4 regions of the Paenibacillus sp. YIM B09110 genome follow, and region 1 is predicted to be linked to each of the others. Evidence: riboswitches for the same ligand, from Rfam matches in the RefSeq annotation. Region 1 holds a riboswitch; each other region holds the start of a gene.
What was found. Region 1 has a riboswitch for cyclic di-GMP ahead of V8F51_RS13375 (glycosyl hydrolase family 28-related protein). Riboswitches for the same ligand answer to the same signal wherever they lie in the genome.
Positions count from the first base shown of each region.

Region 2: it holds a riboswitch for cyclic di-GMP, as region 1 does, so the genes downstream of both, V8F51_RS03085 (methyl-accepting chemotaxis protein) here and V8F51_RS13375 (glycosyl hydrolase family 28-related protein) in region 1, are expected to answer to the same signal.
Region 3: it holds a riboswitch for cyclic di-GMP, as region 1 does, so the genes downstream of both, V8F51_RS26870 (SpaA isopeptide-forming pilin-related protein) here and V8F51_RS13375 (glycosyl hydrolase family 28-related protein) in region 1, are expected to answer to the same signal.
Region 4: it holds a riboswitch for cyclic di-GMP, as region 1 does, so the genes downstream of both, V8F51_RS24765 (transglutaminase domain-containing protein) here and V8F51_RS13375 (glycosyl hydrolase family 28-related protein) in region 1, are expected to answer to the same signal.

Region 1 is NZ_JBANSP010000007.1:236,719-238,918, forward strand. It holds gene V8F51_RS13370 (NAD-dependent epimerase/dehydratase family protein) at 1-481, opposite strand, end outside; cyclic di-GMP riboswitch class I at 801-885, shown strand; cyclic di-GMP riboswitch class I at 979-1,063, shown strand; gene V8F51_RS13375 (glycosyl hydrolase family 28-related protein) at 1,147-2,200, shown strand, end outside.
Region 2 is NZ_JBANSP010000002.1:186,034-188,233, reverse strand. It holds gene V8F51_RS03085 (methyl-accepting chemotaxis protein) at 1-1,267, opposite strand, end outside; cyclic di-GMP riboswitch class I at 1,361-1,446, opposite strand; gene V8F51_RS03080 (DUF1836 domain-containing protein) at 1,518-2,200, opposite strand, start outside.
Region 3 is NZ_JBANSP010000028.1:40,049-42,248, reverse strand. It holds gene V8F51_RS26880 (DEAD/DEAH box helicase) at 1-241, opposite strand, end outside; gene V8F51_RS26875 (hypothetical protein) at 401-871, opposite strand; cyclic di-GMP riboswitch class II at 1,125-1,206, shown strand; gene V8F51_RS26870 (SpaA isopeptide-forming pilin-related protein) at 1,240-2,200, shown strand, end outside.
Region 4 is NZ_JBANSP010000022.1:89,501-91,700, reverse strand. It holds gene V8F51_RS24765 (transglutaminase domain-containing protein) at 135-941, opposite strand; cyclic di-GMP riboswitch class I at 955-1,033, opposite strand; cyclic di-GMP riboswitch class I at 1,087-1,165, opposite strand; cyclic di-GMP riboswitch class I at 1,221-1,299, opposite strand; gene lysS (lysine--tRNA ligase) at 1,775-2,200, opposite strand, start outside.

The DNA of each region.
Region 1 (2,200 bases):
CCAATTGGTAGATTTCATTCCACTTTGTGCAATAGTATTCCCCGAGAAGCTTGTTGATTCCGTATGGCGAGACAGGCTGACAAGGCATTTCCTCGTTTAGCGGAATTTGATCATTTAATCCATATACGGCCGCAGAGGAAGCGAAAATGAGCTTTTTGGTTTTATATTTTGCGGCCAGCTGCAAGATGTTGGTTAGTCCCAGGATGTTGGATTTTGTATCCGCGTATGGATTTTCCATCGATGTGACCACATTGATCTGAGCTGCCAAATGAACGACAATATCGACATTATGGTTCTCGAAGATAGATTCGCATACTGTGCTTTCCACATCTGCGATGTATGATATATGGCGGAATTTGCAATTGGATATATGACCGGAGGTCATATTATCTATAATAATGACTTCATGTCCTTCGTTGAAAAACTTCTCCGCAACGAATGAGCCAATAAATCCGTAGCCGCCCGTAATTAACACTTTCACGCTACCACCCCATTTTCCCTTCTGATTTTAGGTGAAGAAGTCCGATCGCGGTTCTTTGGAAACCGGCGTTTTGCTATTATGTACGCTGCTAGAGTATTATTAAAAATTAAGTCTAATAGGTGATAGCAGGGTCTACTTGACTATGATAATTGTTTAGGAAGAGGTTGTAAACAAGTTCTAATTTATGGCTATAAGCCGGTTGAGAAAAAGGTGTCGAATCTTTTTTAAAATTAGGCTATGAATCTAGTAAAACCTATTGCTTTATACCTATTAATCTGGTAATATTTATTTAAATATTAAGAAACTTCATATACTTGATGTGTCGAAAAGGCAAACTGCGTGAAAGCGCAGGACGCAAAGCTATAGGGGCTAAATGGGAAACCACATGCCAGCCAGATTCCGAAAACTTTTCAGGTTCTATTACAGAACTTATGACATGTCATAGGTTCTTTTTCTGTTCATCACACCTGCAATCCCACTAACTTAATATTTGGAAACAGCGATAACGGCAAACCACGTGAAAGCGTGGGACGCAAAACTACAGGGGCTAAATGGGAAACCATATGCCAGCCAGTTCCCGAAATGTTTTCAGGAATGAGATAGGACAATCCTGAATTCTGGGATTGTCCTATCTTATTTTATTCAACGACATGGGGGTAGTGAGAATGGGAATTTTCAGCAAACTAACGAAGAGCATGACGGCGATGGTGCTTGTAACGATTTTGAGCGGCATCGGTTTTTATGGACTATTCATCGAAGAAGCGAACGCTGCTAGTATGATAAATGTTAAGACCTACGGTGCAAAGGGAGACGGCAAGACGGACGATACGTCCTCGATTAAAAAAGCGCTGGCAGAAGGCGCGGCGAAAAAAACGACGGTTTACTTTCCGAAAGGAACGTACCTGGTAAACCCGAAAGATCCGCTCGCTGTAAGCAGCAACGTGAAAGTGCTCGGTGATGGCGCAACTTCGATCATTAAGGCTAGCACAAAAGATTTCGGTTGGGAATTGATGCGTGTATCGGGAAAAGATATTGAGATCAGCAATATTTCACTCGACGGCAACAAACTAGTTAACCGCGTACTTGTTGTAAGCGGAGGCAGTGAGCGCGTTAATGTCAACAAATCGATTGTAGCGAATGCTTCACACAGCACAAAAACAAGCAGCGATTACTTCTCGGGCGTGCTTTCGGGAATTCTTGTATACGGCAATACGAAAGCTATCACAATCGACAGCAATGAAGTGAAAAATATTGTAGCAATCAATCCTACTGGCGGCAGCATGATTGCTAGAGGTATTTACGTAACAACGACATGGGGTAAAAGCGAAGCTGCAGCAGCTAATGTATCTATTACTAATAACTATATACACCACATCGGTCCTGCTGATGACGGCGACGGCATCTACTATGAAGATCCAAACATGGATTCAGGCAAAGGCATTGATACAAACAGCATTATCTCGAATAATAAATTCGACAATAACGCCAAACGCGCTATTAAGATTTATGCACAAGGCCTTACGGTAACAGGAAACCAAATTTTGAACTCGTACCTGCAAAACAATTATTACGCTTCGGGTTCGGATAAAGGGTCGATCGCTCCTGACATGTACTCGGCTATCAGTGTATACGGCAGCAACAACACGATTAAATCAAATACGATTAGCGGTATTGGAAGTTTCTATGCTGCAATCGAGGTAGGCGCTGTTGAGACGGTTA
Region 2 (2,200 bases), on a different contig from region 1:
CCTGAATGCCTGCAAGAAACTTCGCAACATTGCCGTAGCGTTCGTTCATCGATTCGAAGGCGGCCGTCAGTTTATCGAACTGCTGCGCCGTCTCATTCACTTTCAATACAACGCCCGCCATCTGCTCGGAGCCGTTAAGGGATGCTTGCTTCATTTTTAGCATATCGCCATTTATGTATTCGCTGGACGCGGCGATCTCTTCCGAACTTGCCGAGATTTGCTCGGTTACCGCCGATATCGAAGATGCGTCGTCATACTGGGCCTGCAGCGAAGTCTTGCCAAATTCGATCTGGCCTTTGACTTGCTCGGAAGCATCGCGGTTGCTGCTTATCTTCTCCGTCATCTGATTCGATACGCCAAGCACTGTACCGCTCACGTCAATCGTCGCTTTGATCGTCTCTCGCAGGTTACTGCCCATGTCGGCGAGCGATGCGTCGATATCTCCGAATTCATCGGCGCGCTGCAGCTTCGGAAGCTCCGTGAATTGATTGTTCCTGTATGCTTCGATCCGTTTCATAATGCCGGACAAGCCCGTCTTAATCGAACGCGTAATGCCGAAGATCATAACAGCAGGAAGCACGGCCAATAGGATGATATTCACTAGAATGATGATATTCGCGCTATCTACGCTTTTGTTAAGCGACTTCTGCGTGTCCTGAGTATCCTCGGACAATTTTTTCTCCATTGCTTCTTTGGAGAAATCAATAATGATCGTATAGACACTGATCAAATCCGACACGCGCAACGATTTCTCTTCGGCCGTTAAAGCATTGACATCAATAGAAGTCGTACTCAAATTCGTATAGGCGAGATCAAGCACTTTAATCTGATTCACATATTTCTGGGCATTCTCTTCAGCTGGATATCTAATATCCATAGCTTCGAACTGCTTATTCAACTGCTCTAGGCTCGAAGGGATCGTTGCCAGCTCCGTCTTGATCGCAACTGCGCTTTCTTCCTCGGTACCGTTCTCGATCGCATCGATCATTCGGAGCATCGTCTTCAGCAGCTTGCCCGACACCGCTTGGTAGTTGCGCTCAGCTTCGGACAGCTTCTCGGACTCATTTACCGCATTTGCTACCGACAAGTTCTGGGTGTAGATGAATGCCCCGGCACCTACGTTAAATAGCGTAATAATGGCCGAGATGATAAACAACCTCGTCGTAATCTTCTTCCCGTTCAACTTTTTCAAGCGTACTTGCTTTGCTGTTTGCACGGCTTTGCCAAGCCATGCTTTTCCTGTTGTTGCCCACGATGCTGTCTTCATGCTGGTTCTCTCGCTCCCTCTGTCTGTCCGAAAAATAGCAAAAAAGCTATCCAGGCCCCAGTCGGCGGATAGCTAAATAAGCTTATCTAACCTGCTGGCGGTCTGGCAGCCATAGCGTCTTGCCCCTTAGGCCCATAACTTTGCGTCCCTGCCTTTCGGCAAGTTTGCCTTTTTCAGTTTGTCTGTTTTTTACATCAGCTTACAGTATAGGACAGATTTCCTCTCATGTACATCCCTTTTTCCTATTTTTTCATGGAGAATTCAGGAACAGGGTCGCATTGCAGTACCTTCTCGCGAGAGTATGAAAATAGGACGTTTGAATCGATATGACAGCTACCAGCAAAATATTGCGTATCGCTTCCCGCTGCTTGTCCGTCAATCCCGACAGCCTGTCCGCAAACCGATTGGCTGCACCTCGTATGACTTCCTCCGTAAGCAGGTCCTGATGAGGCTGCCCGTTTAGATGGCCCGTAATATCGAGCAATTGATCGTTATTCGCGTCGAGCTCTTCGAACATCTTCGTATAAGTGGCATACAGCTCGATAGGGCCGACAAGATCGTGGGACTCGTCCTCCGGCTTGCCGAGCACGATTTCAAACAGCTTGCGAATCGACTCGAAGTCGAGATTCGACTTCAGATCATCGATAATGAACAACAGCGCAGCTTGATTAAGGGAATATTTCTTGCCAGCCTTTGGACAGTCAAAATACGACTTAAAGTCTCTTTTGACCCAATTTTGCATAGAAGTAATGGAAAGGTTCGAATATTCAATTAGCTGACCCAGCGCTGATATTTCCTGCAGCGAGAAGCCTTTCACCTCACTGCCCTTAATTAACTTCTCTATTATAGGCGGCAGAAGCGTGGCGAGAAAGGCAGGCAATGTCGTCCCCTTCTCCAGTTCGTACTGATGCGACTTCGCCCAAGCGCTCTGCA
Region 3 (2,200 bases), on a different contig from region 1:
GATCGCCGCTCCCTCCCCCTCGTTGCTCCTGCTCGCTATTCCAAAGCGCTGCCGCTCGGCAAGCATCTCCGAGCGGCAGCGGATCCTGCCATACCCAGCCCTCATCTGCCGGAGGCCCTCCCCTCCCCATTCGCATCCCGAGCGAGGGCTCGAGCCAATAAAGCCGATCAACTTCAGGCGCAATCGTACAATATGCTCTCCATATTTCATTTCTGCCGACAACATACACATAAGCCCGCATCTTTTCCCCACTCCCCGCATATTGTATTTCTTAGTGCGTCATCATCACTAATGTCTAATGTTTAACAACCAAGCGAACGCAAAAAAAAGCACACCTTGAGCGCATAGAGCGCTGCAAAGTGTGCTTCACTTTCATAACCGTTATAGCTTGAAGTATATACTAAAAAGGCATTTTGGACAAATCGGAAGGATTTTGCAGGTCAATGAGCACCGCCTGATTCGCATCCTTCAGAACACCTTCAGACTGCAGCAGCCACATCAACTGATTGGCATCGCTTTCTCTACTGGATGCGGCTTCGCCTGCATCATCGACTGTACGGCTTCGCCTCATCTGTTCCGGGTATTCATGAACGGTCACTATATGCCCCTTGCGGGCCATCCGATCGACAATCGCAAGCGTTTCCGGCGTCGCGCCATAATCAACAACCGTCACCTTCACTTCCTTTCCCGTCTGACGCGAGAAAGTCAACAGCGAACGCATATACCATTCTATATTATGTTGATCCTCATCGGCTATAAGCACATAATGCCTGCTAGCCCTCTTCCGCCCTTGCCGAATCCAATAAGCCAGATGAACCGACAATGCAGCCGCTATATAGCACCCAAGCACGAGAAGCAGAAGTTTGAGCACGGCGGTCACCTCCTCTATGCGACACTATATGCCGCTCAACGCCCACAGGTTCCGGTAAAAGCGGACAAGTTGAAAAACATACAGTCCTTTTTCCTCTTTCTACACTTTTCGACTTATTTCAGCATAATTCGACATATTTACACTCTTGTAGAAATACCAATATATGTTATCATTTTAGTGCGAACTAGAGCATAAGTAGTATTGAAAAGCAGATAGAGTGAAGGAAGGAGGGGGAACCTCTTTACATTCGTGCTTTTTAGGGAAGCGATGATGTATAATCTGCACCTGGACACTTGGATTATACGGAGCTAGTAGTGTAACCGGCCCTCTTAGAACTAGATTATCCAAATCTAAGAGGAGAGTGAACAATGAAGTTGTTCAAAAAACAGTTTGCGGTCATCATGTCCATCATGCTTGTCTTGTCCATGTTCTTAAGCTCGATCGTTATGGCGCAAGGCACGGATGAGACAAGTCAAGAATCTGCACAGACAACACCTGCACCAGCCTCCGAGAATACAGAGTCAACTGTTGCCCCTTCTGAAGAGCCTGCAACGGAAGAGTCTCCTTCTATTGAATCCTCAATGGTGTTCACTACCCGCGGAGGAGGAGGCGGCGGCGGCGGCGGTGGCGACAATGCATGCGACGAACACGACCGCGACTTATCCGGTATTCAAGGCACTTATGGAGGCCGTGACGAAGATTGTGACGACGGCGGCAATAAATGCATCGGCGGAGACAGCCCGAGGATAACCGGCGGAGTCTTGCAAGGCACTAGTGACGGTGGCCGTAATCATGACTCGAAGTGCGGGGACCTCAAGGTTTACAAAAAATACTACTATGAAGACGGAAAATCAAAGTCACAAAGCGGCGTTACATTCGAAGTATATAAGGGCAACAACCTGATCACTTCAGGTACAACCAATTCTTCGGGTTACGTTTTGTTCAAGAATCTAGAACAGGGCACCTATAAAGTAGTTGAGATTGTTCCCGCTGGTTTCACTACTTCGATCTCTAGCAGCGGCCAAACGGTTGCAGTTAAGAAAAACAAAACGGAAGACATTACAGTGTACAACACGCCTATCCTCACGATAGCAGCTGCTTGTACAGATGATCCAACTAAAGCACGGAAGTGGATCGTTACGAACGAAAGTAATGTTGATGTCGAGTTCAAATGGAAAACAAATGGAAGCTGGCATGAGAAAGATATTGATGGCAATAGCTCTGAGCCAATTAATGTCACAGGCACTCCTAGCTCACTGACCATCAAGTGGGAGAGCGGCCAATACGACAAAACGATCACCCTGCCAAGCTCGGCCGAAGACTGCTCGC
Region 4 (2,200 bases), on a different contig from region 1:
TCAGCGGCGACTTAGATAATATATCACAGACGCCTATAGCATTGCAAGCACTTTTTATATAAACCTTTAAACTGTTTTCTATTATAGAAGATAACAAAAAAACACGATGCCAAAGCACCGTGTCTAATAACTGTCTAGTATTGTTTTGCTGCCGAATATTTCGAAGCATCTTTAATTAGATCGAACTTCTTGTTACTCTTCTTGAGACCAGCGTCTACCGTCGTATCAATAATTACCCATTTGCCATTCAAGAACACTTCGTTCCAAGCATGATATACACTAACATATTCCGTGTCACCCATTACGAGCTTAGTAGGAACTCCTACACTACGAAGCATTGCAGCGAACAACGACGAGTAACCATAGCAGATATCTTTTTTCGTCGAAAGTGTTTTGTCGATGCTTGGGAGGTAGTCAGTCGAAATGTTGGCTGCCAAATCATAATCATATTTGATGTTATTAATGATATAGTCGTAGATTGCTCTTACTTTCTCATTGTCTGATTTGCTGTTTTTTGTTAGCTCTTTTGCTTTAACAATAGCAAGACTCGAGCTTGTCCATGCTACATTTTGCACCGAATTCAAGTAAATCACGCTGTTGTTAGCAAGGTTAAGCTTAACTGTTTCTTTGTTAACTACTTTATATTTGTTGCCTTCTGTATTCTCTAACACCGACACGGTGTAATCGCCATTTCCAAGTTGCAGCGGGAATTGTTCTACTTTCTTGGAAGCTGTCATGTTATATGTATATTTATTATCGCCTTTTGCGATCATAACTTTTGTTTTCACGTTAGCCTTTACTTCATAGGATACCGATACAATGCCTTTATCTAGACTAGCTGTGTTCAACCAAGTTGTGTTTTCGCTAGCTTCTGCACTTGTAACTTTAATCGATGCGATCATGATGAACGCTACTGCTATCATAAGAATAAACTTACGCATGAATAAAACTCCCTTCGGTAGCTGGCTGCCATCTTTCAGAAGGCCCTTTAGCTTTGCGTCCCTACCTTTCGATAGGTTTGCCGTTATCGTGTAAAGTTTCATAGGACTGCTTGTCCCTTGTTATAAAACAAAAAAAGCTCTGTCTTTCGGTAGCTGGCTGCCATCATAAGGAAGGCCCTTTAGCTTTGCGTCCCTACCTTTCGATAGGTTTGCCATTATCGTGATTCGCTTTTTCTAATACTTGTCCTACTATTTAGTAAAATAAAAAATGCTCCGTCGTTCGGTAGCTGGCTGCCATCATAAGGAAGGCCCTTTAGCTTTGCGTCCCTACCTTTCGATAGGTTTGCCATTATCGGGATTAGCATCGATAGTCCTATATTACCATATGATTCTAGTAATTCAATACTATCTAGCAAAAAAATAGATCAAAATCTTACAAAAAATAATAGCTACTTAAACCTTTCCTCAATATCGTAAGTAATCGTTTTTGATTTCTCTTTGTTGTTATCTTTCCAAGTTACTTTGGCGCAAACAACTTTATTGCTCTCTAGATCGGTATTGCCGATTTTACATAAGAATTTGTCGATTTGTACGTTACTTTGCAGTACTTATGTAGAACTATGTAACATAGGTGTTTCGCAAGCTCTATTTTAATACTGATGATCTAGGGGTGTAAATTTAGCGCCATTAGATGTATTCACATTCATCCGTTTACTCGAAAAAAACTTAATATGGAGCAATAAGAAAAAGCGCGGCCGTCAGACGGTTATTCACCATCAACGCGGCCACGCTTCTATAGTTACTTGTATCTTGCTTTACGTATCGCTCGTCCCTTACTCGCCGGAGCGTTGCTCTCTCATATGCGGGAACAACAGTACGTCCCGGATCGAAGGCGCATCCGTCAACAACATAATGAGACGGTCGATGCCGATTCCCAAACCGCCAGTAGGCGGCATACCGTATTCAAGGGCACGGATGAAGTCATCATCCATCTCATGCGCCTCGTCGTTGCCGTGCTCTTTCTCTACGAGCTGTGCCTCGAACCGTTCGCGCTGGTCGATCGGATCGTTCAGCTCTGTAAAGGCGTTCGCGTGCTCGCGCGCTACGATGAATAGCTCGAAGCGGTCCGTGAAGCGCGGATCGACTTCACTCTTCTTCGCCAGGGGCGAGATTGCAACCGGATGTCCGGTAACGAACGTAGGCTGAATCAGCGTATGCTCGCCAAATGTTTCGAAGAACGCGTTCAAGATATGACCAAA